Regions from separate parts of the Gracilibacillus sp. Marseille-QA3620 genome, predicted to be linked through region 1. Evidence: predicted binding sites of a transcription regulator. Region 1 holds the regulator's gene; each other region holds the start of a gene.

Region 1 (7,857 bases):
CTGGTATTTATTTGGCTCCATTGAGGCTTCTCGCGCTCGAGGTCTATGAGGCGTTAAGAAGCGAGGGTATTTCCTGTGCCCTGAAGACTGGGGAAGAGGAGAAGCATATGGAGGATGCGACTCACTTCTCCTGCACAGTCGAGATGTTCCATGAGAAGGATTATTATGACGTGATGGTCATAGATGAGGCGCAGATGATTGCCGATAAAGACCGTGGTTTCTCCTGGTACCGTGCCATTCAAAAGGCTCATGCGAGGGAGGTCCATATCATTGGAAGCCATAGCGCGAAAAAGATGCTATTGAACATGCTTGAGGGAAATGATGTGGAGCTGCATGAATATCACCGGAATGTCCCTCTTAAGGTGGAGGAAAAACCGTTTAAGCTGTCTCATGTGAAGCAAGGGGATGCCTTGATTGTCTTCTCACGCGCGAAGGTGCTCCAGACAGCCTCCCGACTGGAAAGGGACGGTCATAAGGTCAGCATCATCTACGGAAGCATGCCCCCTGAGACAAGGGCTAAGCAGATGAAGCGATTCATTGATAAGGAATCAAAGGTCATCGTTTCAACGGATGCCATCGGAATGGGATTAAACCTGCCAATCCGCCGTGTCGTCTTCCTTGAAAACGAGAAATTTGACGGAACGAGAAGAAGGATGCTCACCTCCCAGGAAGTAAAGCAGCTAGCTGGACGTGCCGGCAGGAAGGGTCTCTACAACGTCGGTTTGGTTGCCTTTACCTCGCAAATTGACGTCATGACAAGACTTTTAGAGGATGAGGATAAGTCGATCAATACCTTCACGATTGCCCCGACCCAGCAGGTGTTTGACCGGTTTGCCCGCTATCATTCTTCCCTTGAGCATTTCTTCTACCTATGGGGAGAATTCAAAAATCCACATGGGACGAAGAAGGCGCCGCTGACTCAGGAACGGGAGTTGTATGAGCATATCCGAAACACCGATATTGAACGACGGTTCTCGCCAAGTGATTTATACGGATTCCTGCATCTTCCGTTCTCAAGCAATGAACCAGCATTGGTGCGGCAATGGATGGCCAACATGAAGGCCGTCATTCATAACTCAGACCTGCCAGAGCCCATTATGAAGCAGGATACACTGGATGAATTGGAGCTTTCCTATAAATCCATCGGCCTTCATTTATTGTTCCTTTACCGGCTGGGACGGAAAACGGAGGCCTATTATTGGGAGCGGATCCGGGAAGAAATCAGTACACGTGCTCACTCAAAGCTCCGGACAGATGTGAAGAAATATCAGAAGAAATGCCGATCATGCGGCAAGTCACTGCCTGGTGAGTACCCCTATAATATTTGCCAATCCTGTTATGATGACAGGCTGCTGCAAAGGCATCATTATCGGGGCAGAAACTTTAGATAAAGTGAAACGACCATCCGTGAGTGTTTTTCCCCCGTGGATGGTTAGTTGAGCCAATTGGGCTTTTATGGACAGTTGACCTCTCACGAAAGCATCTCGATGATCCTGCAGGTTAGTGGGAGTTTTACGGTCCGTAAATGCGGGATAAACAAAAAGCAGCATTCCATGAATTTTGTGGGTGCTGCTTTTTTCGGTTTTTTCAAAAATATTTTATAATGAGAGAAAAGAGGGTGAGGTGTGGGCAGTGAAGGTGGAGGATGTGTTCGGTTCATTTCCTGCTTTAGAAACGGAACGGCTGTTATTGAGAAAGCTGACGAAGGACGACGCGCAAGATGTGTTTGAGTATGGCTCTGACCCTAAGGTCACGAAATACGTGACGTGGAACACGCATCAATCATTGAAAGATACCCGAGAATTTATGGAGTTTTCCTTAGGGAAATATGAGAATAAGGAACTCGCTCCATGGGGAATGGAATGGAAAGAGAACGGCAAGCTGATTGGGACAATCGATTTCATCTCATGGGACATTCGTAACCGAGTGGGGGAGATTGGCTATGTCCTATCACGTGATTACTGGGGAAAAGGCATCACGACAGAGGCAGCAAAAAAAGTGATTGAGTTTGGATTTGAGGAAATGGATTTAGTGCGTATCCAGGCTCGATGCTCTACAGAAAATGCAGGCTCTGAGCGGGTGATGCAGAAAGCTGGGATGAGCTATGAAGGCATTATTCGGAAAGGGTTGTTCGCTAAGGGAAAACATCATGACTTGAAGCTGTATTCCATTTTGCGAGAGGAGTACGATGCTAGAGGCGGAGGGAGAAAGAAATGAATAAACGACTGGACCCGTTAAGCGCTTCTATGAGGATTATCGAGAAATATTTCCCGGATTGTCACGGAGCAATCCTGTCCGGCAGCGCAGCTCGCGGGGAAGTGACAGAGACATCGGATTTGGATATCATCGTTTTTGATGACCGTCTCCAGCACTCCTATCGTGAGTCATTCATCGATTTTGGCTGGCCCATTGAGGTATTTGTCCATAATTTGACCTCTTATCAGATTTATTTCGAGCGTGATTGCCGGGACGGAAGGGCTTCCTTGCCGCGAATGATAGCTGAGGGAACGGTGTTGAAGGATATGGGAGCGTTGATGAAGATTCAGGAAGAGGCAAAGGCATTGCTAATGAATGGCCCAGAGGTGTGGACACAGGATACGATTACATACAAGCGGTATTTTATCACAGATCTATTGGATGATTTAATAGGAAGTCAAAATCGAGGGGAACGCATCTTTATCGCTGGGAGTCTGGCTGAACGATTGAGCGAGTTTGTGCTTAGGACAAATAGGCAATGGACGGGCTCATCTAAATGGATGATTCGCTCTTTGTCCCAGTATGATAAAGAATTGGCGGATGGTTTTATGGAAGCTTTTGATTATTTCTATAAAACGGATGACACGAAACCGATTGAAAGGGCAGCAGCCAGTATACTTGAACCGTATGGCGGAAGGCTGTTCGAGGGTTTTTCACTAGGAAAATAGAATAGGAAGAAGCACATTGCTTGAGCTTATCTCAAGCATTTTTTTGTGCGGTTATGCTGCATAAACTCTAGTAAACATTCATATAGTCTACTAAGAATCTAGCAACTGAAGGAAAAAACCAGCCGTTTAATAGGCTGGCTCTTGATTAGTGAATATTTCTGTATAGGCCGATGACTTTTCCTAAAATGCTGACATTTTGAAGGATAATGGGGTCTAGCATAGAGTTCTCCGGCTGTAAGCGGAAATGATTCTCTTCCTTAAAGAAACGTTTAACGGTTGCCTCGTCATCCTCTGTCATAGCGACGACAATCTCGCCGTTGTTGGCTGTATGCTGCTGGCGGACGATCACATAGTCGCCGTCAAGGATGCCGGCTTCAATCATACTGTCTCCCATGATTTCAAGCATGAACACGTTCTCATCTGCCGGTGCCATATGCTCAGGTAGTGGGAAGTACTCCTCAATGTTCTCGATCGCGGTGATAGGCTGTCCTGCTGTAACCTTACCAATAAGAGGAACACTAACGGAGTTTGCTTTTGGAATATGATCATGCGGATCCATATCAAGAATCTCAATGGCACGCGGTTTCGTTGGGTCACGTCGAATGAGTCCCTTGCTTTCCAGCCGAGCTAAGTGTCCGTGAACGGTTGAGCTTGAGGCAAGTCCGACTGCTTCCCCAATCTCCCTTACGGAAGGCGGATACCCCTTCGTCCGAACTTCTTCTTTAATGTATAGTAAAATATCTTGCTGTCGCTTTGATAGTTTTGTTGTCATCTCCCGCACCTCTTTATCTGATCTTTGTCGTTATTATATCATGAGGGGAACACTAGTACAAACATAAGTTCGATTTTTCTTGTTGACACGAAACATTTGTTCGGTTTATACTGAATTTACGAAAGGCGAACATATATTCTTATTTTGTGGAGGGATTTTTACATATGAAACACGTTTGGTCTTCTTACTCATATACCATCATTTTTACGGTTGGACTTTTTCTTTTGATTTTATTGGCGACTGTCACGAATTTTGAAAAGAGCGATGATCAATATATGAAAGTGACGGTTGAGAGCGGAGATACGTTATGGGCTATGGCAGAGCAGTACGAGGATGCGAATATGTCTACGACGGAATTTGTCAAATGGGTTCGAGAGGCTAATGAACTTCAAACTACCCACATTAAAGAAGGCCAAACGATTATCCTTCCGATTGAAAAGAATGCGGATATCCTGCATTTGGCAGACTCAAATAAAGAATAAACGCTATAATGAGACTAGTGAAGGCCGGGGCATTCGTTCCGGCCTTCCATGCATATCTCAGGAAGAAATTATAGAGAATGGTGAGAGAAATGAAGGTTGGAATTTACTGCAGGGTCAGTACAGAAAAGAGCACACAGGAGACCTCTCTTGATAGACAGGAGCAGGAATTAACCCAGCTTGCCGCAATGAAAGGCTTTGAGGTCGTCACGATTGAGAAGGAGCAGGCGAGCGGCTATGACTTGGAGAGGGAGGGAATCCTGGTCCTGCTCGAGCAAATGCGCAATAAAGAAATAGAAGGGCTTCTTATTCAGGATGAAACACGGCTAGGCCGGGGGAACGCGAAGATTGCCTTGATGCACTGCATCTATAAGGAGGGCATTAAGCTATATACCGTGACACATAACGGTGAGCTTGAAGTGTCTGAAACAGATGCCATGCTCCTGCAGATCATCAGCATTGTTGAGGAATATCAGCGCAAGCTGCAAAACAGCAAGATTCGCAGGGGGATGAAGCGGGCTATAGAGAATGGCTACAACCCTGCCAAGAATTTGTCGAATCAGCATGTCGGCGGCGGCAGGGAGCGTTCAGAGGTCCCAATCCAAGAGATTATCGCCCTAAGAATCAAAGGGCTGACATTTGCCGAGATTACGGAGAATTTAAATCGCAGAGGCTATGAGGTCTCAAAAGCAACGGTTCATCGCCGCTATGCGGAGCATGCCGAAAAACAAAAGCATGTATAATAGATACTTCTTGAAATAGTGTCGGTTTTTCTATACGATGTCAGTAATTGATTTTTTAGGAAAAGGAGCAATATACATGCTGCCAAAAAGCAAAATTAATCGAATTAATGAATTATCCAAGAAGGCGAAGGAAGGCAGCCTTACAACAGAGGAAGCGAAGGAACAATCCTTGCTGCGCGCTGAATATTTAGAGGCTTTCCGTGCTTCCATGAGAAAGACAATTGAGGGAGTAACCATCATTGACCCAGAAGGAAATGACGTGACACCGGAAAAGGTTAAGCAAATCCGCAATAAAAGACTTCATTAATGGGTAAGAGATAGTAGGAGCTTCCACTCTTCGTTGAAATTTTTGTCAATTCTGTAGAATTGGGTAAATAATGTTGTCAATATAACTTTGTTTCATTTATAGTAAGACTGAAGTATGTTAATCGGAAAGGATGTAGACTGACTATGTTTACTGAAAAGGATCAATTAGCGATTACAGCTATTCGTACACTTTCAATTGATGCAATCGAAAAAGCCAATTCTGGTCACCCAGGGATGCCGATGGGCGCTGCGCCTATGGCCTACACATTATGGACTCGTTTCATGAACCATAATCCAAATAATCCAGAATGGTTCAACCGTGACCGTTTTGTGTTATCTGCAGGGCACGGATCCATGCTTTTATACAGTCTTCTTCACTTATCCGGATATGGACTTGATATGGAAGAAATCAAGAATTTCCGTCAATGGGATTCTAAAACACCTGGCCACCCGGAATATGGCCACACTCGCGGGGTTGAAGCAACGACTGGTCCACTAGGGCAAGGGATTGCAATGGCTGTTGGGATGGCAATGGCTGAACGTCATTTAGCCGCAACTTACAACAAAGAGAACTATGAAGTAGTCGACCATTATACATACAGCATCTGTGGAGATGGCGACTTAATGGAAGGCGTATCTGCAGAAGCAGCTTCATTGGCTGCACACTTGAAGCTTGGCCGTTTAGTCGTTCTATATGATTCAAATGACATCTCCCTTGATGGGGAATTGAGCATGAGCTTCTCTGAAAGCGTAGCGGACCGCTTTAAGGCGTATGGCTGGCAATATATCCGTGTAGAAGACGGCAATGATTTGAGTGAGATTGCCAAAGCGCTGGAAGAGGCAAAAACAGATCTTGATCGTCCAACTATGATTGAAGTCAAAACAGTCATTGGTTATGGAGCACCGAATAAATCCGGTAAATCTGCCGTTCATGGCGCTCCGCTTGGCGAAGATGAAATGAAGCTGACGAAAGAATACTATAAATGGACATTCGAAGAAGACTTCTATGTACCTGAAGAAGTATATGAGACATTCAAAGATACAGTTATTGAAACAGGCGCTAAGAAAGAAGAGGAATGGAACCAATTATTCGCAAGCTATAAGGAAGAGTATCCAGAGCTTGCTGCTCAGCTTGAAACAGCTATCAATGGTGAGCTTCCAGAAGGCTGGGATAAAGACATTCCCGTTTATGAAGCAGGCAAGGCTGTTGCAACACGTAATTCCGGCGGCGAAGTGCTGAACGCCATTGCGAAAAATGTACCATCCTTATTCGGAGGTTCCGCTGACTTGGCTGGTTCAAACAAAACGATGCTGAATGGCGAGAAGGATTTCCTTCCAGGAGCTTATGATGGACGCAACATTTGGTTTGGTGTACGTGAATTTGGAATGGGTGCTGCGTTGAATGGTATGGCGCTTCATGGAGGACTCCATGTGTACGGCGGTACATTCTTTGTCTTCTCTGACTACCTGCGTCCAGCTATCCGTTTGGCTGCGCTTATGAACCTGCCTGTTACTTATGTGTTCACACATGATAGTATCGCAGTAGGGGAAGATGGTCCGACACATGAGCCAATCGAGCATCTTGCGGCCTTGCGCGCAATGCCGAATGTTTCCTTGATCCGTCCAGCTGACAGCAATGAAGTGGCAGCGGCTTGGAAAGCGGCGCTTACTAGCAAGAATAAACCAACGGCGCTTGTTCTATCCCGCCAAAACCTCATGACATTGCCATTGTCTGCTAAATTGGCAGAAGAGGGCGTTCAAAAGGGTGCCTATGTCGTATCTCCTGCTAAGAAAGACCAAGCAGATGCAATCCTTCTTGCATCCGGTTCTGAGGTTGGCCTTGCTGTTCAAGCCCAAGGCGTATTGGCTGGTGAAGGTATTGATGTATCTGTTGTCAGCATCCCGTCCTTCGACCGCTTCGAAGAGCAATCTGCGGAATACAAGGAATCTGTCCTTCCTAAATCCGTTAAGAAACGCTTGGCAATCGAGCTTGGCACTTCCTTCGGCTGGGAACGTTACACTGGCGATGAAGGCCGCGTACTTACGATGGACCGCTTCGGTGCATCTGCACCAGGAGATCTATTGATGGAGAAATTCGGTTTCACACCATCCAATGTGGTTTCCATCGTAAAAGACATGTTGAAATAAGCACGATGAAAAGCCGTCCAGCGTGGTATAAGCCCACAGGACGGCTTTTTCTTGTGCGCCCTGCATGGGCGAAAACTTGGTGGTGCAAGTCCACTACAGGCTTGGCAGTAGGAACTGTTAGCGAAAAGCAAGGTGGCTATCGTGAGGTAGTGGCTGAAGGAAGCTGGACGCAAACTCCTGAACTGACGAACAGAAACTAGATACAAGGCTGGCTTAGGTCGGATGAGTCTGCAAGACAAGACGAAGTCCAATACTGCCCGAAACCTATCCAGTAAATCTAGCAGTTACATGGGAGGAAAGTTTTCGCTCTTACCAGGGGAGGTCTTGTGAGGGTGCAGTGTGAGTTGAATGAGAACGAGCCAGCACAATCGAAGTGGTGACATCTCGATGAATCACAAGAAGTCAGCCGAAGTCATAGTAGTATCCCATCTGACAAGGATACGAAGGACGGAACAATAGTAATTTTGAGCATTTTAGGAGGTGTG
Region 2 (7,857 bases), 420 kb from region 1:
AGTCTAAGGAGCGTTCGTAAACGCAATAGATCCTGCTCAATACAATCACAGCCCTCAAGAGCCAAAACAGCCCCTATCTCTCCGTTTTTCAAGGAGAAAAGATCCTCTTCTTGCTGAATAAACGTCAAGCCCGCTCCCTTTATGATTCGCTCAAAAAAAAGCTCAATCATCGTTAAAGCCGCTTCAAACCGCATGGAAGGATGAATCGCTTCTGGTACATAAATGGCAAAGACCTGCACTTTTATTCCAGCCTTTACCATGCCGACCTTTGTTACCTGCAAGGAAGAAGCTTGAATAAAATCAATCTTTGGTTCCAGCAGCATTTTCATTAAAACATCACAATGAGCATCAAATATCTTCATCCCCCGACCCTCCTAAAAAGCAACAAAAAAGAGCATCCCCTTATGAAGTCGATATCCTAAACATCACTTCATGAGTCCGCTCTATCCATTGCTTACCTGGGCTCAATAATCAATTTTATCGCTGTTCGTTCCTCGCCATCGATCAAAATATCTGTGAATGCTGGAATACAAATCAAATCAACGCCGCTTGGCGCGACAAACCCCCTTGCAATCGCCACTGCTTTTACTGCCTGATTGAGGGCTCCAGCTCCTATTGCCTGGATTTCTGCTGCACCTCTTTCACGCAATACACCTGCCAGTGCTCCGGCAACAGAATTTGGATTCGATTTCGCTGATACTTTTAATATTTCCATTTCTGGTCCTCCTCATCTTATTCCAATACATGTCCCCTGGTGGAATTGCATTTTCTGTTAACTATATTCAAAGGGCGGATGAGTTATGCCATACAAAAAGGACCGGCCATAAATAGCCGGTCCTCCAATGCTTGATTAATAGAAGAATGGATGGTCCTCATTGATTAAGATTCTTTCTGTTTTAACTGCCTTGCCTGTTTTTGGGTCTAAATCAATAATGACCCCGCTCAAGATGGCACGGCCGTCTTTTGGCACTTCAAAACGCACTGGCATAGACGTGAGGAACTTTTTAATAACCGCTTCTCTTTCCATCCCTAAAATACCATCATACGGACCTGTCATCCCGACGTCTGACATGTAAGCTGTACCATTCGGCAGAATGCGATTATCCGCTGTCTGTACATGTGTATGGGTTCCTACAACCGCAGATACCCGGCCGTCTAAATACCAGCCCATTGCCTGCTTTTCACTTGTGGCTTCCGCATGGACGTCAACAAAAATAAATGGCGTGCGCTTTGCCGCCTCGTCCACTAGTTTATCAGCGGCCAAAAACGGATCATCCAATGCCGGCATAAACGTTCTCCCCTGAACACTGATGACGGCCAATTCATATTGATTCATCTTAATGAATTTAAGTCCTGACCCAGGTGTTCCTTCTGGGAAATTCGCTGGGCGAACTAAGTATTTCGCCTCACCGATAAATTCAAAGATATCTCGGTTATCCCAAGAATGATTACCAAGTGTGATCATATTTGCACCATACTCGAGTAATTCCTTGTATATCTTCTCTGTGATTCCCCGACCTGCTGCTGCGTTCTCACCATTGATAATGACAAATTGCGGACGGTATTTATCCTTCAGTTTTCCAAGATATTCTTTTACCATATTTCTTCCCGGCGAACCGACAACATCGCCGATAAATAATAACCTCATTTGCTTGAATTCCTTTCTTAACCTCGGTTGCTTTAGCTCTAGCATCTCACAAAAGACTAAGCTTAACCTAAGGGCTTATTCAAAAAAATAAAGCGGTGAAAATCACCGCTTTATTTTGCATATTCAACTGCTCTTGTTTCACGAATAACGGTTACCTTGATATGTCCTGGGTAATCCAACTCATCCTCTATCCGTTTGCGGATATCCCGCGCCAGTCGATGCGCTTCTAAATCGTCAATGCTTTCAGGCTTGACCATAATTCGCACTTCACGTCCAGCTTGGATAGCAAATGATCGCTCAACACCCTCATAAGATTCTGAGATATCTTCGAGTTTCTCAAGACGGCGAATATAATTTTCCAGCGTCTCGCTTCTCGCACCAGGACGAGCTGCTGATAATGCATCAGCTGCCGCGACAAGAATCGCAATAATCGATTGTGGTTCTGTGTCTCCATGATGGGAAGCAATACTATTGATGACAACCGGATGCTCCTTATATTTCGTCGCCAGCTCGACTCCAATCTCAACGTGACTTCCTTCCACTTCATGGTCAATTGCTTTCCCAATATCATGAAGTAAGCCCGCACGTTTAGCTAGGGTAACATCCTGACCCAGCTCCGCGGCCATAAGACCGGAAAGATAGGCAACCTCCATGGAATGCTTAAGCACGTTTTGACCATAGCTCGTACGATAACGAAGGCGGCCCAAGATTTTAATTAAATCCGGATGCAAGCCATGAACACCCACTTCAAATGTGGTTTGCTCCCCAATCTCGCGGATATGCTCATCCACTTCTCTTCTGGCTTTATCCACCATTTCTTCAATACGTGCTGGATGGATACGTCCGTCCTGAACAAGCTTTTCAAGGGCAAGCCTTGCTGTTTCCCGACGGATTGGATCGAAACCTGACAAAATAACAGCTTCAGGTGTATCATCGATGATTAAATCGATCCCTGTAAGCGTCTCGAGCGTACGAATATTTCGCCCTTCACGTCCGATAATCCGGCCCTTCATCTCATCATTAGGCAGATTGACGACTGAAACCGTCGTTTCTGCGACATGGTCAGCAGCACAACGCTGAATGGCAAGTGACAAGATTTCACGCGCTTTTTTGTCCGCCTCTTCCTTCGCTCGGTTTTCACTTTCTTTAATCATGACCGCGATGTCATGTGAAAGATCCTTTTCTACCCGATCAAGGATGATGGATTTTGCTTCTTCTCTAGTCAGGCTCGAAATTCGTTCAAGTTCAGATTGCTGAGCTCGAATTATCTCATCCACTTTGCTTTCCATCTGTTCAATATGCTGTTGTCTTTGGTTTAGAGAATCTTCCTTTTTCTCAAGAACAGATTCACGTTTATCCTGTGAATCCGCTTTGCGGTCAAGATTCTCTTCTTTTTGCAGAATTCGGTTTTCCTGTCTCTGTAATTCAGCTCGTCTTTCACGAACCTCCTTTTCAGCATCAGTCCGAAGTTTATGAATTTCATCCTTTGCTTCCAAAAGGGATTCCTTCTTCAAGGCATCCGCTTCCCGTTTTGCGTCTTCAATAATTTTTTCAGCCGCATTTGTTGCACCGGAAATTTTGGATTCCGCTATGGATTTTCTTAACAAATAGCCAACAACTGCACCAACAATTAGGCCAAGCAAAATGGAGATGATAGTGATTGGATCCATCAATACACCTCCTCTTGCTATAATCTTTTTTAATCTCTTTTACTACATTTTCACTCTTGCTTGTACATCGCTTTTAAAATATACAGCATCATTAATATCACGCATGTCTTTTAAAAAGAAATTAATACATTTCTATTGTAAAGTTATGAAAATTTGTTGTCAAGAGCAAGTCAGAACGCGACTCAGGCTCATTTTCCGAAAATAAAGAAATTATATTCACTCAATCGTTTCTTTCCATGATATTTCCATCTTTTCAAATTTGTGAAAACAAAATTACGCTGATTCAATAAGACAGCTCTATTCTTGCACCCCTCTTAAATTACTGATGGTAAAAAAGAGGCGCCAAAAATCGGCTGCCTCTTTCACAGTAATTCCTTATTCTGAAAGGTCGAAACCATCTAGTGCTTCATCATCTTCTCGAGATGCTTCAATAGTTGCATCAGTGTCTAAGCCATATTCTGCACGGATTTTTTGTGTAATCTCCGCACGGATATCTGGATTTTCCTTCAGGAATAGCTTGGCGTTCTCACGGCCTTGTCCAAGGCGTTCGTTATTATACGCATACCAAGAACCGCTCTTTTGAACGACATCCAGCTCTGAGCCAATATCAATGACTTCTCCTTCTCTTGAAATTCCTTCTCCATACATGATGTCTACTTCAGCCACACGGAATGGCGGCGCAACCTTGTTCTTGACAATCTTGATCTTCGTTCTATTTCCGACGATATCATTGCCTTGTTTCAGCTGCTCAGCACGTCTTACTTCAAGTCGAATTGTAGAGTAGAATTTAAGCGCACGTCCGCCAGGAGTTGTTTCAGGGTTTCCGAACATAACTCCGACCTTCTCACGGATTTGGTTGATGAAGATGGCAATCGTATTAGATTTGTTGATTGCCCCTGATAATTTACGCAAAGCTTGAGACATTAAGCGCGCTTGCAAACCAACGTGAGCGTCACCCATCTCTCCTTCAATCTCTGCTTTTGGAACAAGAGCCGCAACGGAGTCAACAACGATAATATCAACTGCCCCGCTTCGTACTAAAGCTTCAGCAATCTCAAGCGCTTGTTCGCCTGTGTCTGGCTGTGAAAGCAATAATTCATCAATATTTACCCCAAGCTTTTGTGCATAAGCAGGGTCTAGTGCATGCTCAGCATCGATAAATGCTGCTTGTCCGCCTTGAGCCTGAACTTCAGCAATTGCATGCAAAGCAACTGTTGTCTTACCAGAACTCTCTGGTCCGTAGATTTCAATGATTCTTCCCCGCGGATATCCGCCGACACCAAGAGCCGCATCCAAGGTTAAGGAACCACTTGGGATGGTCGATACCTTTCTGTCAGCTCTTTCTCCTAATTTCATGACTGAACCTTTACCAAATTGCTTCTCGATTTGTTTTAGCGCCATATCCAGCGCAGCTTGACGATCACTCACTATTTATTTCCTCCCCATATCTATATGAAAACAATTGCCTATAATCTTGTTAGTACATATCTATACTATACCTCATCCACGTCCATTTGCCAAGTAAAAACCGAACATTTATTCGCATAGTTTTCGTCCAGCAATATAGGCTGAAAAGGCGATATTCCCTATATATATTTGTCTTTTCCCAGCAAAAAATGAACTGAATGTTCATTTTACTTGATTAAGAAACAATAAGAAACATTGCAGCAGACAAAAAGAAAAGGAACTAAGAAGCATCTTCTAAGTCCCTTTTCACAATAGCTCTGTTAATCTTACGGGTTGATTTTCGTTTCAGTCGGAGGCGATCCTAAGCTGCGCTCGGGGAGCCTTCATAATCAATCAATTCCTGCTTATTGTTTCAGCTCATGCACCAAGAAGTGACAGCCATATTTCACACTGCGTACCCGGTTTCCTTCACGCATTCCGCCAAGGTTTAATTTCTTGGCGAAAGGCTTTCTGCCTGGCAGAGAGAGGCCTATATAGACAGTCCCAACCGGATTTCCTTCCAGTTCATCCGGGCCTGCTACTCCAGTAAAACTGATGCCGACATCAGAGCCAAGCAGTTTTTTGATGTTTTCGGCCATCTCGATTGCACATGCCTCACTGACAACTCCATGCTCGTTAATGGTTGATTCTTTAATTTGAAGGAGTTTTTGCTTAGCTTCATTCGTATAGCAGACAATCCCGCCTTTCAAGATGAGACCCGCTCCAGGAATTCGTGTGAGCTCTTCCTGGAACATGCCTCCTGTCAGGCTTTCCGCTGCAGAGATTGTCCATTCACGTTCCTTCAATAAGGCGATGGCTTCTTTCATGAGCGTCGTATCATTATACCCATAGAAATATTGCCCTGTACGGCTGAGAATCTCCTCTTCCGCCTTCTTAATCAGCTCCTCAGCCCCCGCAGCTGTTTCATGCTTGGCCGTAATTCGAAGGGTAACCTCTCCATTCGCCGCCAAAGGGGCAATGGTCGGATTCGTTTGTGCATCAAGAAGATCCTCGATATCGGTTTCAAGCTGGGATTCCCCGATTCCGAAAAAGCGGAGAACTCTTGATTCAATCCGCTCCCTTCTTCCCATATCCTTCAAAAGAAATGGCTCTAAGTAATCTTTATACATCGGCTGCATTTCGCTTGGCGGCCCGGGAAGAAGCACATGAATAATATTCCCATGAGAAACGGCCATCCCAGGAGCCATACCGTGATTATTAGGCAGGATTTCAGAGCCCTCGATCACGAGAGCCTGCTTGCGGTTATTCTCCGTCATCGGGCGTCCGACCTTCGCAAAGTAATCTTCAATGTTCTCCATTGATTTATGATCTGTAATCAAGGTCTTCCCTATGTATTCAGCAACGGTTTCCTTCGTCAAATCATCCTTGGTCGGTCCAAGGCCTCCCGTGTATATAATCAGGTCAGCTCTCTGCTCCGCTGTCTCAATGGCTTGTCTCAATCGTTCTTGATTATCTCCTACCACTGTGTGGAAATAAACATTCACACCAATCTCTGCTAAGCCTTTGGAGATAAATTGCGCATTTGTATTGGCAATCTGGCCAAGCAGCAATTCTGAACCCACGCCTATAATCTCAGCATTCATTCCATACACCTTCCATTCAGCGAATTATATGGGAATGATACCCTTATTTTGAATTTGAAAACGCATGTTTATTCTTTGCAAAGTAGTCCCACCCAGACCAAATTGTAAAGAATAAAGCTACATAAAGGGCAAGGTCAGCAAACGGAAATGAAATCCATTCAAACGGCAGATTATGAAGCAGCAAAGCTGAGATGGCAATAATCTGTGTCCATGTTTTGATCTTGCCCAGCTGGTTGGCAGCAACGACTTCTCCTCCACCGGCCAAAATAAGACGCAGGCCGGTTACAGCAAATTCACGACTGATAATTAAAATGACAATCCATGCAGGCGCTGCATGCAAATCAACTAGGATAATTAAAGCGGCAGATACGAGCAGCTTGTCCGCTAAAGGATCCAGAAACTTTCCAAGGTTGGTAACGAGGTTATGCTTTCTAGCGTAGTATCCATCAACCCAGTCTGTCGTTGAGGCAATAATGAAAATCAGGGCACCGACAAAATGAGCGATTGGAAGCTCTACTCCGTTGATTGTCCAAACTCCCCAATCAAGCATCATGATGATGATGAAAATAGGAATCATACAAATTCTTGATACAGTAATCTTATTTGGTAAATTCACTTGATGTTCCTCACTTTGCTTTTTATTTTCCTGGCATGCCTGCCTATTATGTATAAGGAAAGATGAGAAGGCCATCACCATTGATGACCTCCTGCGGTTATTCCTTCGTGTAATTAATGGTAATGTTTTGAACGATGGAATCTGATGCATAGTCAACTTTCTCATCATTGACATATACTTCTGTATCTGTTGAGCGTCCAATATTCAAGGTGATTTTGGTGTCGTCTGTTTGGTCAAATTCCTGAGGATTGTCGGCTGTAATCATATTATTAAACAGCGTCTTTCCGTTTGAATCCCTCACAGTAACCCACGTCTCGCCTGTAGATTTGACAGATACCTTAAACTCGTCAGCATTCGATAATTCATATGTGGAGGAATTACCGCTTGAAGAGGCTAGTTTGAGCTCACCGGCAGCTGCTTCATTCTCTTTATCATCCTCAGAATCCGCCTCATCTTCTTTTGCTGGCTTCTCGTCTTCTGTTGTTTCCTCTGTTGCCTTCTCCTCTGTATCAGGAGCATTGTTTTTTCCTTGTTCAACCTGAACCTGCTGGTTGCTTTCATTTGGCGTTTCGCTTCCATCGTTATTGCTGATTGCCTTGGCCACGAAATAATAGATCACCGCAGCAACGGCGATTAGGACAACGGCAATCAAAATCTTCGGAAGAAGGTCAACCCATTTAGAGTCCTGAACAGCGATTGATGTTGACTTTTTGGATTGAACACGAGAAAGATTTTGTGGAACTTCCTCCTGCTGGACTGCCTTTGGAATATCCGTCTGATGCTCTGCAAATAATTGCTCCGCATCCAAGCCAACCGCTTCTGCATATTGTTTAATGAAGGCACGGACGTAGAACTTGCCCGGCATCATGTCAT
Region 3 (7,857 bases), 680 kb from region 1:
ATGTAATCAAAATCGCTGACAAACAGCATAAATCTCCTGCTTATCCCGTCATCATAAAGGCAGGAAAGGTGCGGAATATGACTGTTATCGGGAAATAAAATAAACGCTGCCGGTATCTATCGGCAGCGTTTATTTCTCTATTATACCCCAATCCTGCATGACATCATCGGATTCAAGTATTGATTTGGGCTTTTCAGCTGGAACGTCCGGGCCCCGTCCGTGTAATCAATGATGAGCAACTCATCCAAGAAAACCTCGTGGTTCGGGTTAATGTAAACCGGATACACATTCGTTTCCCACAGCTTCACACCATCCGGCACCTCACTCTCAACAAACAGATTCCATACACCGCTCATGACGCAGCCGCAGCCTTCCGTTTCATATTTCAGGAGGAAATATCCTTCTCTTCCTTCAAGCTGCTCGTTCACTTTTTCAATTGCACGCTCTGTCCATGTAATTTCCATTCCACGACCTCCTTCTTCCATGCTTATCTTGCCCTATTGACACAAAAAAGCGGCATTCCGTCTGAATACCGCCATGCCCCCACAAAAAATGAAAGCGTTTTATCATTAATGCAATTTGGTCGCTCTATGTTTTTCGATTAGGTTCTGTAAGGCTGCAACAGCTTCGTCGCCATTGTATGTGCCTTTATATTTAAAGCCGTGTTCTTCACAATACCGCTGTCCAAGCGCTACAGCATCTTGTTTCGTCATCTCTTTTTTGAGTTCTCCGATGACCATTCCGTATGGTGCTTCATAGATCGTACTATATTTTTCTTTTTCCATTTTATCCTATACCCCTTTTTATTGTGTTATCCCTTGACTAGCCTTCGAGAATCACAGGTAGCGGCATTTTTTCTCTTTATTGCCGATAGTTAACCAGCTTCCTTAAGATAGCATGGTCTTACTATAATTATAGTATACTATTATCGGGGATTTTGTCTAATTATAGGATTTTTTCTGCAGATTCCCCCTTTTTGTTCAAATTTCCATTGCGTGACGTCCATTTCCTTCTCATCCTTCTATTCTATGCCGGATTTCCACTATGCTTACCTTGTTTCGCCAATCAATTGGACATCCGTCAATTCCGCATATGGTACGAAATAGATCTCGCCGCCTTCTCCGGCTATATGCAGCTTCCTCGCCTGGTCATTGCAGAAGTGAATGTACCCTTCCACCGACTCGTACCGGCGAGCATTAGTTTTATAATAGGTGATGCGCACAGCTGTCCCGTATTCCATCGCTTCTGCAATGATTTGATTGATCTCCTCTATCTTCTGTTCATCCAGTTCATTTCTCATTTCATAGCTGTCCTCCTGGGCCCATTCCCGCAGCAGGGAGACATGCTCAGGCAGCATTAATGATGTCCATTTGATTTTCCCTCGGTCCCGAATCATCTGATGTCCCTCCAAACTTATGCTTTATGTCCGCCGACCAATGTACTTCTCTGCTTAGCCGTGCCTGCCGCGGTATAGGAAACAGCCCGCAGGATGGCATCTGATCCATACTTACGGCGCATGCGGTCCATAACAAAGCCAAGCTCTCTCCTGCGCCAGCCATCCTGGTCAAAAAGACTAATCTGCATTTCCTGGTCAGGCGTTACATTTGAGAGCGTAATGGACAGCTTTCGAACCGTCTTGCCGGTATAGAATTTCTCGAACAAGAGGAGGCACATTTCATAAATATCCATCGTAATATTGGTCGGCATCTCCCTTGTGATGGAACGGTGAAAGCCGCCGCCGAATTCATCCTTGCTGTAGTAAACGCCAAGGCTGACCGTCCGCCCGGCCATTCCGCTTTGGCGGGTCCTCCTGGCTACCTCTTCGCACATTTCCAATATCACATGCTTGATCTCTTCCCGTTCTTTATAATCGCGCAATAAGACCTGGCCCTTGCCAAAGCTGACCTGCCCTTCCATGATCGGGGCGCCTATATCAGATAAGTCAATTCCCCAGGCATGATGGTAAAGCTGATTGCCCATAATACCGAATTTCTTCTCCAGAGCAGCGAGGTCGTAGCGGGCAAGCTGTCCGACTGAGAAAATACCCATCGCATTCAACTTGCGCTCAAGCGGCTTGCCGATTCCCCACATTTCGCTCAGCGGGGAGATTGGCCACAGCTTTGTCTGGACGTCCTCATATCCCCAAGCCGCAATGCCCTTCTTCTTCGCCTCAAGGTCGAGGCACAGCTTTGCCATCAGCATGTTCGGGCCGATGCCCACTGCGCATGGCAGCTGAAACTCCCGGTCAATCTCATCCCGGATTTTCTCCGCAATTTCCCAAATATCTCCCCATAGCCGTCCTGTTCCGTTCACCTTCAGGAAGCTTTCATCCACACTATATGTATGGATGGAGTCCTTCGGTACATACCGATTGAACAATCGACTTATTTCCGTCGAGATTCGCAAATAAGTGGACATACTAGGATTGACCAGTTGAATTCGCGGATCATTCGGAATCTCATACAGCCTTGAACCCGTCTTAATGCCGAATTCCTTCTTCATCTTCGGAGAAGAAGCGAGAACGACTGACCCGCTCCGGTCCGTATTGGCGACCACCGCTAAATAACATTCAAGCGGGTCGAGTCCCATCATCACAGCTGAGCAGCTCGCAAAGAAACTTTTCATATCTATACACATCACATAATCATTTGGCAACTTGCTATAATCCATCCTAAGACCCTCTTTTTCAAAAACAGAATATATGTTCGCATTCATTATACCCACAATCATAAGCGAATATACGTTCGCATTCAATGGTAATTTATTTACAATTTGTTTCAAAAAACTTCAAGCAGGGCAGAAATTGAATTATATTGGTGAAAGAGAATGTTTTGAAAGAGGGATTGATGATGGGGTATATAATGGAATTACGCAAGATTGTCGGCAGCAGGCCGCTTTTAATGGTTGGGACAGCAGTTCTTGTCCTGGATTCAGAGGACCGGCTCCTGCTGCAGCTCCGCCAAGATAATGGCCATTGGGGGCTGTCAGGAGGATCGCTTGAGTTAATGGAATCATTAGAGGACGCAGCAGGCAGGGAATTGCTTGAAGAGACCGGACTAACCGCAGATAATTTAGAGTTCTTCGGGCTGTTCTCTGGAGAGGAGTTCCACTATACATACCCGCATGGCGATGAAGTATACAATGTCATTGCCGCCTTTCTTTGCCGAACATATAAGGGGAGACTGAAGCCGCAAACGGAAGAGGTTGCCGCCCTCCGCTTCTTCGCGCTCGATTGTTTGCCGGAGCAAATCAGTCCGCCTGATTTGCCCATCATCAAGCGGTTTATCGAGAAGCAAGAATAGCTTACAGCTCATTTCATTATTTTAATATTATAAAAGGATTAAACTAGAAGGACTGCAAATGTGCAATTGACCTCCTGATTACGCCTCTTTTCGTGCCCTTTTAGCAATTATTTGAAATTTCCGAGGAAGCCTATACAAGCTCATTTTTCTAATCTACTATACTAAGAAAACACAGGAGGACAAAAAGACATTGCAATGAAGAAAACCATCATCATCATCTCCATCATCCTCGCCCTGGTTATCGCCGGGATTATTGTTGCGAGCTTTTATTTCTACAATGTAGCGGTACAGCGTGCGGAGAAGGATTTCTTGAACTCTGACCCGAACCTTGCTGTCTCGACTCCAAAAACCTTGCAGACAGAGGCAAAAAAATGGGCAAAAGCGGTCAGCTTTGAAGAGGTAGAAATCACCTCCTACGATAACCTTACTCTAGCAGGCTATTATTTACCTGCAGAGAAGGAAACGAATCAAACCGTCATTATTGCACACGGCTACTCTGGTCGGGCCACTGGCATGTTTGCCTATGCGAAGTATTACCATGAGGTGCTTGGCTACAATGTGTTAATGCCCGATGCACGCGGGCATGGAAAGAGCGAGGGCGATTATATCGGCTTCGGCTGGCATGAGCGTAAGGATTATGCCCAGTGGATTGACTATGTGATCGAGCGAAACGGGGATAAGAGCGAAATTGCCCTTCACGGCGTTTCGATGGGAAGCGCGACCGTCATGATGACAAGCGGCGAGGAGCTTCCTGAACAAGTAAAGGCAGTAATCGCAGACTGCGGCTACACATCCGCACTTGATATCCTCAGTTACCAAATGGGCGAAATGTACGGACTGCCAAGCTTCCCGCTGATCCAAAGCACCAGTATGCTGACAAAGCTGCGTGCCGGCTATTCCTTTGAGGAGGCCTCCGCGCTTGAACAAATCAAGAAGACATCCCTGCCGATTTTCTTCATCCACGGTGAAGATGACACCTTTGTACCAGTGGAGATGGTTTATGAGCTGTATGAAGCAGCGAATGGAGAAAAGGAGCTTTACATCGTACCCGGCGCTGAGCATGGCAATGCCTATGATGCAAACCCGGAAACCTATGAGAAAAAAGTGACAGAGTTCTTAAATCTATACATGAATTAACGATCAGGCCGTCCCAAAAGGGCGGCTTTTTCTCTTTGTTTCTAATATTATGTTAAAATAGTATTAAAAAAAGAAAGAAGGAGAAGTTATGAAAAAGCTTTACTATTCTGCTGTTACTTATATGGCCCTCGCGCTAATCAGCGGCCTATTCTTCAGGGAATTTACGAAGCTGAACGGCATTTATGAAACGACCGCGCTCGGCAAGGTGCATGGCCATCTTTTTTCCTTAGGTTTTCTATTCTTTTTAGCTGCCCTCTTATTTGAAAAAATAAGTGAGATTACAAAGGATGACCTATTCCAATTCTTCTTCATCACCTATCATATCGGACTAGGTGTCTCCACGGCGGCCATGACCGTAAGAGGCGTTCTTTCTGTTCTTGAGCTGAAGGGCAGTCTCGTTTTGTCATCAGGGCTGAATGCCTCTGTCTCAGGAATTTCAGGTATGGGACATATTATCATGTCCATCGGACTCGTTCTTTTTGTCCTGATTCTAAAGAATCGCCTCTTGAAGCCTGCCGCTTAAAACAAAAACCAGGGATGTTCACATTGGAACGTCCCTGGTTTTTTTATCCATATTCTTCTTGAAAGGTTCATCTTTCATTGGGTCTTAGAGTTGATTGGCACGATTATTTTTCTTCCATTCATCACGAATTTCCTTTAAATATTCATTTTTTGTTTGAATAGCTTTAAGATGGTTATGGTGACATAAAGTGAAACTTCCATCAGCTCATCCCCGCTGATGGTTAGTTGAACCAATCGGGCTTTTACGGACAGTTGATCTACCACCCATACTTCTTGATTTGCTTAAGCGCTTTATACGGGAGTCTTACTGTCCGTTAATGCGGGGTAAATGGCAAAAACAAGTATTCCTAAATTGATCAATAGAGGAATGATTGATAAAAGAGCTATCGTTTCCATAAGCTAACGGCCTCCCGACTATATTCTAAAACTATATTACCATATTCTTCTGAAACTCTCTTGTTATTTTCAAAAATAATCAATTTATGAAAACAGCCAGGCTAACCTATAGTTTGCATGCAAAAGCTGCTTCCAGAAAGGAAGCAGCTTCACTTGTTCTTCTCAATTTGTTATTTTCCGAAATAAGGTTAGCATCCACCCAATCATTCCAATCAAGAAAATAAGAACCCCATTAGCGATTGTGACAAGTCCTAATATAGCCCCGCCAAAGCCTGCGCCTTCCCCAGTACCGCCAGAACTCCAATCATAGAAATGGAGAAATAATGCACCGCTTGAAAATCCAATCACCGGACCAAGTAGCATAATTATGATCCCTGATACCATAAGATTTACTTTTTTCTTTTTAAACAATACAAAGGAAATGATAGTAAGTGATATTAAAATGAGGATAAAAAGAGCCAGAATTAAATAATCCATGAGATTTTCCCCTTTTCAATATCGATAGTTGAATAAGCTGCCCCCTTCAGCACCAAGTCCCATCCACCAATTTAATGCGGTCCCCATAATGCACATGCCAATGCATATGCTTATTGCTTTGATATTCACCGATGTTTGTTGATACCGTACAGGCTCCATATTCATCATTTACTTGCTTTGATACTATCTGAATCACCGAGAATAGATCAATCATTAAATCCTTCTCCTCTGGTTTGACGTCAACCAATGACACAATATGCTTTTTTGGAATGACGACGATATGTACTTCATAAAACGGACGTGTATGGTAAAATGCCAAGGTGTCTTCCGTCTCCCATACCTTCTCAACCTCTGTCTTTCCGTTCAGCACTTCATCACAATAGAAATCCTCTACTCCATTCGCCATGCTACCCACTCCTTCATCATTTTTGGATTCTCTACTTTATACGACATCTCCTGCTTCATTTCCTCTTAGTTTTTCGACAAGAAGCGGAATTTCGACTAAATCATTGATGAAGATGCCTGCTTCAGGCTCTTGCCAATTAGCGTCTCTTTTCCAAATGGTCTTCATTCCTGCCTTTTGAGCGGCCCTCACATCATTGAGTGGATGGTCACCGACAAATACACATTCATGCGGAGACACCCCTAGCCGATTCGCGGCTCTTAAAAAAATATGCAGGTCAGGCTTCTTTATTCCTTCCCATTCTGATAGAAGAATCACATCAAAGAACTCCCTAATTCCTAACCCGCAAATCGCATCCATTTGAAAGCGGCCGCGCCCATTTGAAATAATTCCTAGCAGAAGCTGCTTCTCTCTAAGACTCTGGAGCATGTCCAGCATGTGAGGAAACGCAATGCACCAATCCTTGAAATGATTCAAATAATCCTGAAGCAGGCTCTCGGATGTGATTTCAGTCATGTGATACTCATGAACCAATTGCTCATATACGCGGTCTTTCCATACATAGCCCCTATTATCCAATTCAAGGAAACGAGACACGTAGACACCCTTAGAAACAGGCTTTGATGGCGAGATTAAGCGGTCGTATTGGTTCTCAACAAATTCTTTGACGGACCGATCTCGGTCGAGCAGAGTGCCGTCTAAATCAAACAAAATGGCCTTAATCATCCAATCCCCCCATATTTTCTATCTATTATATAAGAGAATAATCCCCATATGGTCTTTACTAGGAAACTTTCAAAAAATTTCAAATTAAGAATTGACAGCCTAATTGATAACGATTATCATAATTATTGATAATGATTATCATTCGCAACCATTTAAATCTTAAAGGAGGAACAACATGCGAAAAACATTCATTTTACCTGCGTTAGCCATGGCCCTTCTGCTTGGCGCCTGTGGCTCTGAGGATGCGGAAAGCTCAAATAAAACAGAAGGAACAGGAAAATCAGCTACAGCGATTGTCCTGACTGACTTTGCCGGACGTGAGGTTTCCTTTGATCAAGTACCGGAGAAGATTGTGTCCTTAAGCGGTGGAGATATGGATATTATTTATGCGCTGGGCGGCGAGGTTGCCGGACGGCCGACATCTTCTCATGAGAAAGCAGATGCGCCCTATAAGAATGCTGTACAGATTGGTTCCACTCATGAATTCGACCTTGAGAAGATTGCCAGTTTGAAGCCTGATGTCGTGATTGGAAATAACCCGATGAACGCAAAGGATATTCAGAATTTTGAATCAATCGGAGCAGAAGCTCTTCTCACATCCGCTAATTCCGTTGAAGAAATTAAGAACCAAATCACTCTTTATGGGGATTTACTGCAAAAGGAAGAAAAAGCAAAGACATTAAATGAAGAGATAGATGCCGAAATCAGCAAAGTAAAAGCCGACAGCAAGGACAACGAAAAGCGGGCCTTGCTTGTATACGGTGCACCTGGTACATACATGGCTGCCCTCCCGAATTCATTGAGCGGGAATCTGCTTGAACTTGCAGGCGGCCAAAATATCGCCTCTGATTACCCTGCACTCGAACAATATCCGCAATATGCCCAGCTTAATAC
Region 4 (7,857 bases), 1.8 Mb from region 1:
ATACTCCTCATCCACCTCTGGAGCCGCAATGAATCCCCCGTTCCTATTATTCATGAGATGGAACATTAAGAGGGAACGCTCATACAAATGTTTGCCTCGTTCATCTTTAAACTCAACTGGATTTGCTTCCTTCAAGTACTGATGCCAATACTCGACCGTTTGATTGTACAGCTCATCAAAGGTAGAGTGCTTCGCTTGTCTTAAATTCTTTAAGGCTTCTTTGCCTCCCATGCCGGCTGCGATGTAAAGCGTGATGGAATGCTCCCCGTTAGCCGGGATATGAATGGGACCGTATTCAATTCCGGCAGAAGAGCGATTAGCAATGCGTTTTCCAGGGAGATAACCATCATTGGTTTCCTTAAAGGTAGCTCCGCACTGATATTTCTTCACAGGCGTGTCTGAACCAATCGCGAATCCATATTCGCGGTGGTAGTGGACAAAGCTGTCGGTCGCCTCATCAAACATAACCGTTTGATAACGGCGTTTCTCATCAATCATGAAATCGCTATAGACAACAAAGTCAAGATTTTGCGGATAATCAGAGATATTTCGGAATGTGAAGTGGCGGATGTACACATCCTGATCGGGGACAACAAAGTCAAGCTGCCTGATACTCAAGCCAACTTCTCCGAGGGTTGAAACCGTTTCTAATATATTAGTGCCGCTAATGTAGGCCTGCTGATGCTTCCATACATTATCGTGCAGGAAAAACGTCTTGATGGATCCTTCTATTCCACGGATGCCTGTGTAAAACAAATTTAAATGCTGAGGAAAGTCAATATTCGGCCATGTGATACGTTGAGCCTGCCCGTCCTTTGTTAATGAGACGAGCATACTTGAATTTCCGATAATCGCTTCCGTAATATACGGCTTCTTTTCCATACTTATCCCCCTCTATGTTGAAACACACAGTACATCAGTTTATCGTTACAAAGATTACCATGTCAACTAATAAACAGATTAATTAGAAAAGTGAGTTAATGAGTTACCAATCCTCTTTAAGTATGAAAATCATATAAAGATGATAGGTGAAATGCGAGAATGCGCTGCCGATTATAATACCCGTTTGGATGGCAGATAAACGTGCTGGACAGAAATGGATAGAAAAAGAGGGTGAGAGCTTCTATATTGAAAGGAACTATTAAGGATCATGTTAATAGTAGAATACCGCCAGTTAACGTTTCAGGCGGTTGACTCCTTCAGGACTAGCGACAGGGGTGAGCCCGCAGATGCATAGAGCACTTGAGGATGCTCCCTGCAACAAAAATCAACATTTTTTAAATGAACAGAGCCGTTTAAGAAGAAGCTGCGTTTAAATTCATTGATAAGCTTTTGGACAAAGTGGTAAGTAAGTATGATAATTTTATTATATTAATATAACTTAAAGGAGTGTAAATTCATGAAGAAGCCAAAGAGAACTCTACTTATTTTCATTATAAAGAGTATTTTACTAGCTGCTTTTTTATTCTCAGGATATATTCTTTGTGACTATCTGATTGAGCTGTATCAGCTGAAAAACACACAAGGCGCAATGGCCGATATTTATGATCAATCGGTAGCAAAGGAGAGCGATGCTGGAGAACAGGAATTTACACTCGAACACCTTCAAGAAGTTAATGAGGACATTGTCGGCTGGATATCCATTGAAGGAACCTCGATTCATTATCCTGTTGCGCAGGCAGATGATAATGAATATTACTTAACACATTCCGTTTATAAGGAGGAATCCTCTGCTGGAACCATCTTTATGGATTATCGGAATTGTCCTGCGCCATTAGGGAGCCATACGGTGCTTTATGGTCATAATATGAGGAATGGAACCATGTTCCGTGATTTGACTTCCTATAAGAAGGAAGCTTTTTGCAAGGAGAATCCGTATGTGACGTACAGCAATAAGGACGGTATCAGTAAATGGGAAGTATTCTCGGCTTATGTGACAGGTGCGGATGATAATTATATAGAAACGGATTTCCGTTCAGAGGGTGAATTTGGACAATTCCTCGAAAGGATTTCCGCGAAATCTCTCTATCATACAGGCTGCCAGGTGGAGCGGACAGATAAAGTAATAACTCTATCAACCTGCAGCTATGAGTTTGATGATGCAAGAATGGTTGTGCATGCGAAATTGATTGAGTAGAAATGTAATTTATTTGTAGGTGTGGGAAAACATTGTATAATAGAAGGAGTGATTGTGCACGAACGAAAGGAGTGCTTTGATGAAGATATTAGCAGCCTTGCTGGCACCCGGTCTATTGGTTGTGCTGTTTTCAAGGGTTACATACAGCTATGTTGTTGGGTTGCTGTTGACGGTAGCCTTGATTGCCGCATCAGCTTATCGGGGGTTTACATCTTCCTGGCCTCTGATTATTGTAGATGCGTTCTCACTTACCGCTGGTTTCTGGTATTCAAAACGGATGATTGAACGGAATCGTGCCGCTAAAAGTGCGTGAATAATCGTAAGAGTCTTTCCTTCTGGAAGACTCTTTTCTTGCATTATTGGGCATAAATGAAGAATGATGGATACGCTGTTATATAAATACGAATGCTTGTTCGCTTTCCGGTGGTTTCTAACTAGGCTATTGTGGTAAACTATTCATACTAATAGATTGTTGTGGCGGACGCAGCCTCGCCAAGTTCAATGAAGGGGGCATATGGAGTGAAGAGAGAATTTGAGCTGGTTTCCAAGTATTCACCAGAGGGAGATCAACCGGAGGCAATCAAGAAACTTGTCAAGGGCATTAATGACGGAGTGAAGCATCAAACCCTCCTTGGTGCAACGGGAACCGGGAAGACATTTACGGTCTCCAATGTCATTAAAGAGGTTAATAAACCGACCTTAATTATTGCCCATAATAAGACACTCGCTGGACAGTTATACAGCGAGTTTAAGGAGTTTTTCCCGAATAATGCTGTCGAATATTTTGTCAGCTACTATGATTATTATCAGCCAGAGGCCTATGTCCCGCAGACAGATACCTTCATTGAGAAGGATGCGAGCATTAATGATGAGATTGATAAGCTGCGCCACTCGGCGACCTCGGCTCTTTTTGAACGGAATGATGTCATCATTATTGCCAGTGTTTCCTGCATCTATGGACTCGGTTCTCCGGAGGAATACAGGGAGATGGTCGTCTCCATAAGAAGCGGCATGGAGCTTGAACGGAATCAGCTGCTGCGCAGGCTGGTTGATATCCAATATGAACGAAATGATTTGAACTTCCACCGTGGAACATTCCGGGTAAGGGGAGATGTGGTAGAAATTTTCCCAGCCTCCAAGGATGAACACTGCATACGCATTGAATTCTTCGGTGATGAAATCGAACGGATTCGCGAGGTGGATGCCCTTACCGGAGAGATTCTTGGCGAACGTGAGCATGTCGCTATATTCCCGGCATCCCACTTCGTTACACGTGAGGAGAAGATGCGCATCGCTATTGAAAATATTGAGAAGGAACTCGAGGAGCAGCTTGCCCATTTCCGTGAGGAAGGGAAGCTTCTTGAGGCTCAGCGGCTGGAACAGAGAACAAGGTATGACCTGGAGATGATGCGTGAAATGGGCTTTTGCTCCGGTATTGAGAACTACTCGCGTCATTTGACCCTGCGTCCTGCAGGCTCGACACCATATACCTTGCTCGATTACTTCCCGGACGATTTCCTGATGGTCATTGATGAATCCCATGTGACAATTCCGCAAATCAGAGGAATGTTCAATGGGGACCGGGCTAGAAAAGAAGTACTTGTGAACCATGGGTTCCGTCTGCCTTCTGCTATGGATAACCGCCCTCTGCATTTCAAGGAATTTGAAGAGCATATCAATCAGATCGTTTATGTATCTGCTACCCCTGGACCATATGAGGAGGAGCATTCACCAGGTGTGATCGAGCAGATAATCCGTCCAACTGGTCTTCTGGACCCGAATGTTGATGTCCGTCCGATTGAAGGACAGATTGATGATCTGCTTGGTGAGATTAATGACCGCATTGCGAAGAATGAGCGGGTACTTGTGACAACATTGACGAAGAAGATGTCTGAGGACTTGACCGATTATTTGAAGGAGCTAGGCGTGAAGGTTCAGTACCTTCATTCGGAGATTAAAACACTCGAACGGATTGAGATCATCCGCGATCTCCGCCTCGGTAAATATGATGTGCTTATCGGCATCAATCTGCTCAGGGAGGGACTTGATATACCGGAAGTCTCCCTTGTTGCGATATTGGATGCGGATAAGGAAGGATTCCTGCGTTCTGAGCGTTCGCTTATCCAAACGATTGGGCGGGCGGCGCGTAATGCAAACGGTCATGTCATCATGTATGCGGACCGGATGACGAATTCCATGGAGATTGCCATCTCAGAGACGAAGCGGAGAAGGGCGATTCAGGAAGCCTATAATATTGAGCATGGCATTACACCGAAGACAATCCAGAAGGATATTCGGGATGTTATACGTGCCACGCAGGCAGCAGAAGCAGGGGAAGAGGAGCGTACGGCAAAACAATATGAGAACCTGTCTAAGAAAGATCGCCAGCAGGTTATCGCCCGTATGGAGAAAGAGATGAAGGATGCAGCCCGCGCCCTGGACTTTGAGCGTGCGGCTGAGCTTAGGGACTTGATATTAGAGCTGAAAGTGGAAGGATGAACAAAGGATGGCATTAGATAAAATCATTGTTAAAGGAGCAAGGGAGAATAATCTGAAGGATATCGATGTGACGATTCCGCGTGACCAATTGGTTGTTTTGACAGGACTCTCCGGCTCCGGTAAATCATCGCTCGCCTTTGATACGATTTATGCGGAAGGTCAGCGGCGCTATGTGGAGTCTTTGTCCGCTTATGCGCGGCAATTCCTTGGTCAAATGGATAAACCGGATGTGGACAGCATTGAAGGGCTGTCCCCTTCTATCTCCATTGACCAGAAAACGACGAGCCGCAACCCTCGTTCAACGGTGGCGACTGTAACGGAAATTTATGATTATATGAGGCTTTTGTATGCCCGGGTCGGAAAACCAATCTGTCCGAAGCATGGAATTGAAATTACCTCCCAAACCATTGAGCAGATGGTGGACCGAATATTAGAGTATCCGGAGCGGACGAAAATTCAGGTGCTTGCTCCTGCGGTGACAGGCAGAAAAGGGACTCATGCCAAGCTTCTTGAGGATATTAAGAAGCAAGGGTATGTAAGGGTCCGCATAGATAATGAAATGTATGATTTGGACGATAATATTGAGCTTAATAAGAATAAAACCCACTCTATCGAAGTGGTCATTGACCGGATAGTCGTGAAGGAGGGCATAGCATCACGACTATCTGATTCCCTTGAGTCAGCGCTTGCCATCGGACATGGGAAAGTCATGATTGATGTCATCGGCCAAGAGGAGCTTCTCTTCAGCGAACATCATTCCTGTCCATATTGCGGTTTCTCCATTGGTGAGCTGGAGCCGCGTATTTTCTCCTTTAATAGTCCATTCGGTGCTTGCCCGACCTGCGATGGACTTGGATATAAGCTGAAGGTTGACCGAGATGCGGTCATTCCAGATCCGGAATTGACGCTGCGCCAGCATGCGATTGCTCCTTGGCAGCCAACGAGCTCACAATATTATCCGAAGCTGCTTGAGTGTATTGCTGACCATTATGGCATTGATATGGATGTGCCGGTTTCTCAGCTAAGAGAGGATCAATTAGATAAGATTCTGTATGGTTCAGACGGAGAGAAAATTCATTTCCGCTATGAGAATGATTTCGGCCAAATTCGTGAGAATGATGTGGAGTTTGAAGGGGTGCTGAATAATGTGGAGCGCCGCTATAGGGAAACGACTTCAGATTATATCCGTGACCAGATGGAGAAATATATGGCCGAGCAGAAATGCCCGACGTGTAAAGGATACCGCTTGAAGAAAGAAAGCATGGCTGTTCTGGTAGACGGACGTCATATCGGCCAGGTGACTGAGCTTTCCATTCAGGATGCTTATAAATTCTTCGATGGCTTAAAGCTGTCAGATAAGGATATGAGCATCGGCCGATCTATTTTCCGAGAAATCAAAGAGCGGCTTGGGTTCCTCAATAATGTGGGGCTTGAATATTTAACACTGAGCAGGGCAGCCGGCACGCTTTCCGGCGGAGAAGCCCAGCGAATCCGCCTGGCTACTCAGATCGGATCCCGCTTGACGGGTGTTCTTTATATTCTGGACGAACCGTCTATCGGGCTTCATCAGCGTGACAATGATCGATTGATTGAGGCGCTGCGCAGCATGCGGGATATCGGGAACACGCTTATCGTTGTCGAGCATGATGAGGATACGATGCTTGCAGCTGATTACTTAATTGATGTTGGTCCTGGTGCCGGCTCACATGGTGGGCAAATTGTTGCTGCAGGTACCCCGGAGGAGGTCATGAAGAATCCGAATTCCTTAACCGGGCAATATCTATCAGGAGAGAAGTTCATTCCGCTTCCGCATGAACGCAGGCAAGGAAATGGGCAGAAGATTGAGATACGCGGAGCACGCGAGAATAATCTTCGCAATATCAATGTCTCCTTCCCGCTTGGAACATTTGTCGCGGTAACCGGTGTATCAGGCTCAGGTAAAAGTACGCTTGTGAATGGAATTCTTCATAAGGCATTGGCGCATAAGCTGCACCGAGCCAAGGCGAAGCCAGGCCTTCATAAGGAGATAAGAGGGATTGAGGCGCTTGAGAAGGTTATTGATATCGACCAATCTCCAATCGGCCGGACACCGCGCTCTAACCCGGCTACCTATACAGGGGTGTTTGATGATATTCGTGATGTATTTGCCTCCACGAATGAGGCGAAGGTGCGAGGCTATCAAAAGGGCCGCTTCAGCTTTAATGTAAAGGGCGGACGTTGTGAGGCCTGCCGTGGGGACGGTATTATCAAAATAGAGATGCATTTCCTGCCGGATGTTTATGTACCTTGTGAGGTTTGTCATGGCAAACGGTACAACCGTGAAACATTAGAGGTCACCTATAAAGGGAAGAGTATTTCTGATATCCTGGATATGACGGTCGATGAGGCCCTTCAATTCTTTGAAAACCTTCCGAAGATCAAGCGGAAGATTCAAACCATCCATGATGTGGGACTCGGATATATTAAGCTCGGGCAGCCGGCTACAACCTTATCTGGGGGAGAAGCCCAGCGGGTGAAATTAGCAAGTGAGCTTCATAGGCGCTCAAACGGACGTTCGCTCTATATTCTGGATGAGCCGACGACAGGGCTGCATGTGGAGGATATTTCCCATCTGCTGAAAGTATTGCAGAGACTCGTTGATAATGGGGATACTGTGCTGGTTATTGAGCATAACTTGGATGTCATCAAGGCAGCTGATTACTTGATTGACCTTGGTCCTGAGGGCGGCGAAAAGGGCGGAACCATTCTTGCATCCGGCACGCCTGAGCATATTGCAGAGACTCCAGAATCCTATACGGGTCAATATTTGAAGCCTATTCTTGAACGCGACCGCAAGCGGATGGAGGAAAGGCTGACGCAGAAGGCAGGTCAGTAACCAGACTTTGTTGGCCGGCTAATGGTCACCATGCACCATGATAAGAATACGGATGATTGCGTAAAGGAAAGGCGCGGGTATCAATTATGGGACGAATCGTCAGGTGATTGCTGCCCGTGCCTCTCTTTTCCTTGAAAATAGGCATTTGTGGAAACCTTTCTTGTTGTTAATCGTACATGTTAGAAGGAACAGTTTACGCATACACATAACGTCATAAATTTTTGCATAGGTTTAAACCATGTTATAAGGGAGATGACTGATATGAATGATGAAAAAAAACGAATTCTGGAAATGGTGAAGGAAGGCCTTTTAAATGCGGATGAGGCATTGCTTCTGCTCGAACAAT

The links. Region 1 encodes LexA, which represses DNA repair genes until DNA is damaged. Its sites were predicted from a motif close to CGAACATATGTTCG; they were not measured.
Region 2: recA (recombinase RecA) is a predicted target of LexA. The motif match lies at 4,848-4,861, and genes of this name have one in related genera.
Region 3: ACY8DX_RS13505 (Y-family DNA polymerase) is a predicted target of LexA. The motif match lies at 2,734-2,747, and genes of this name have one in related genera.
Region 4: uvrB (excinuclease ABC subunit UvrB) is a predicted target of LexA. The motif match lies at 2,540-2,553, and genes of this name have one in related genera.

Annotation. Positions count from the first base shown of each region.
Region 1 covers NZ_CM143102.1:1,981,343-1,989,199, forward strand. The annotation lists gene ACY8DX_RS10065 (DEAD/DEAH box helicase) at 1-1,391, shown strand, start outside; gene ACY8DX_RS10070 (GNAT family N-acetyltransferase) at 1,633-2,217, shown strand; gene ACY8DX_RS10075 (nucleotidyltransferase domain-containing protein) at 2,214-2,924, shown strand; gene lexA (transcriptional repressor LexA) at 3,070-3,696, opposite strand; gene yneA (cell division suppressor protein YneA) at 3,861-4,178, shown strand; gene ACY8DX_RS10090 (YneB family resolvase-like protein) at 4,268-4,918, shown strand; gene ACY8DX_RS10095 (DUF896 domain-containing protein) at 4,995-5,225, shown strand; gene tkt (transketolase) at 5,369-7,372, shown strand.
Region 2 covers NZ_CM143102.1:1,557,166-1,565,022, reverse strand. The annotation lists gene ACY8DX_RS07895 (dipeptidase) at 1-362, opposite strand, end outside; gene spoVS (stage V sporulation protein SpoVS) at 455-715, opposite strand; gene ACY8DX_RS07885 (TIGR00282 family metallophosphoesterase) at 851-1,648, opposite strand; gene rny (ribonuclease Y) at 1,759-3,318, opposite strand; gene recA (recombinase RecA) at 3,694-4,746, opposite strand; gene ACY8DX_RS07870 (competence/damage-inducible protein A) at 5,130-6,368, opposite strand; gene pgsA (CDP-diacylglycerol--glycerol-3-phosphate 3-phosphatidyltransferase) at 6,412-6,984, opposite strand; gene ACY8DX_RS07860 (helix-turn-helix domain-containing protein) at 7,082-7,857, opposite strand, start outside.
Region 3 covers NZ_CM143102.1:2,665,194-2,673,050, forward strand. The annotation lists gene ACY8DX_RS13485 (family 10 glycosylhydrolase) at 1-98, shown strand, start outside; gene ACY8DX_RS13490 (iron-sulfur cluster biosynthesis family protein) at 141-464, opposite strand; gene ACY8DX_RS13495 (hypothetical protein) at 570-785, opposite strand; gene ACY8DX_RS13500 (YolD-like family protein) at 1,049-1,396, opposite strand; gene ACY8DX_RS13505 (Y-family DNA polymerase) at 1,414-2,670, opposite strand; gene ACY8DX_RS13510 (NUDIX hydrolase) at 2,850-3,302, shown strand; gene ACY8DX_RS13515 (alpha/beta hydrolase) at 3,498-4,439, shown strand; gene ACY8DX_RS13520 (DUF2871 domain-containing protein) at 4,528-4,962, shown strand; gene ACY8DX_RS13525 (hypothetical protein) at 5,097-5,225, opposite strand; gene ACY8DX_RS13530 (inner-membrane translocator) at 5,520-5,834, opposite strand; gene ACY8DX_RS13535 (HIT family protein) at 5,881-6,240, opposite strand; gene ACY8DX_RS13540 (HAD family hydrolase) at 6,277-6,963, opposite strand; gene ACY8DX_RS13545 (ABC transporter substrate-binding protein) at 7,139-7,857, shown strand, end outside.
Region 4 covers NZ_CM143102.1:3,812,310-3,820,166, reverse strand. The annotation lists gene ACY8DX_RS19245 (glycoside hydrolase family 15 protein) at 1-882, opposite strand, end outside; gene srtB (class B sortase) at 1,400-2,137, shown strand; gene ACY8DX_RS19235 (CsbA family protein) at 2,217-2,450, shown strand; gene uvrB (excinuclease ABC subunit UvrB) at 2,657-4,636, shown strand; gene uvrA (excinuclease ABC subunit UvrA) at 4,644-7,511, shown strand; gene ACY8DX_RS19220 (DUF4097 family beta strand repeat-containing protein) at 7,773-7,857, shown strand, end outside.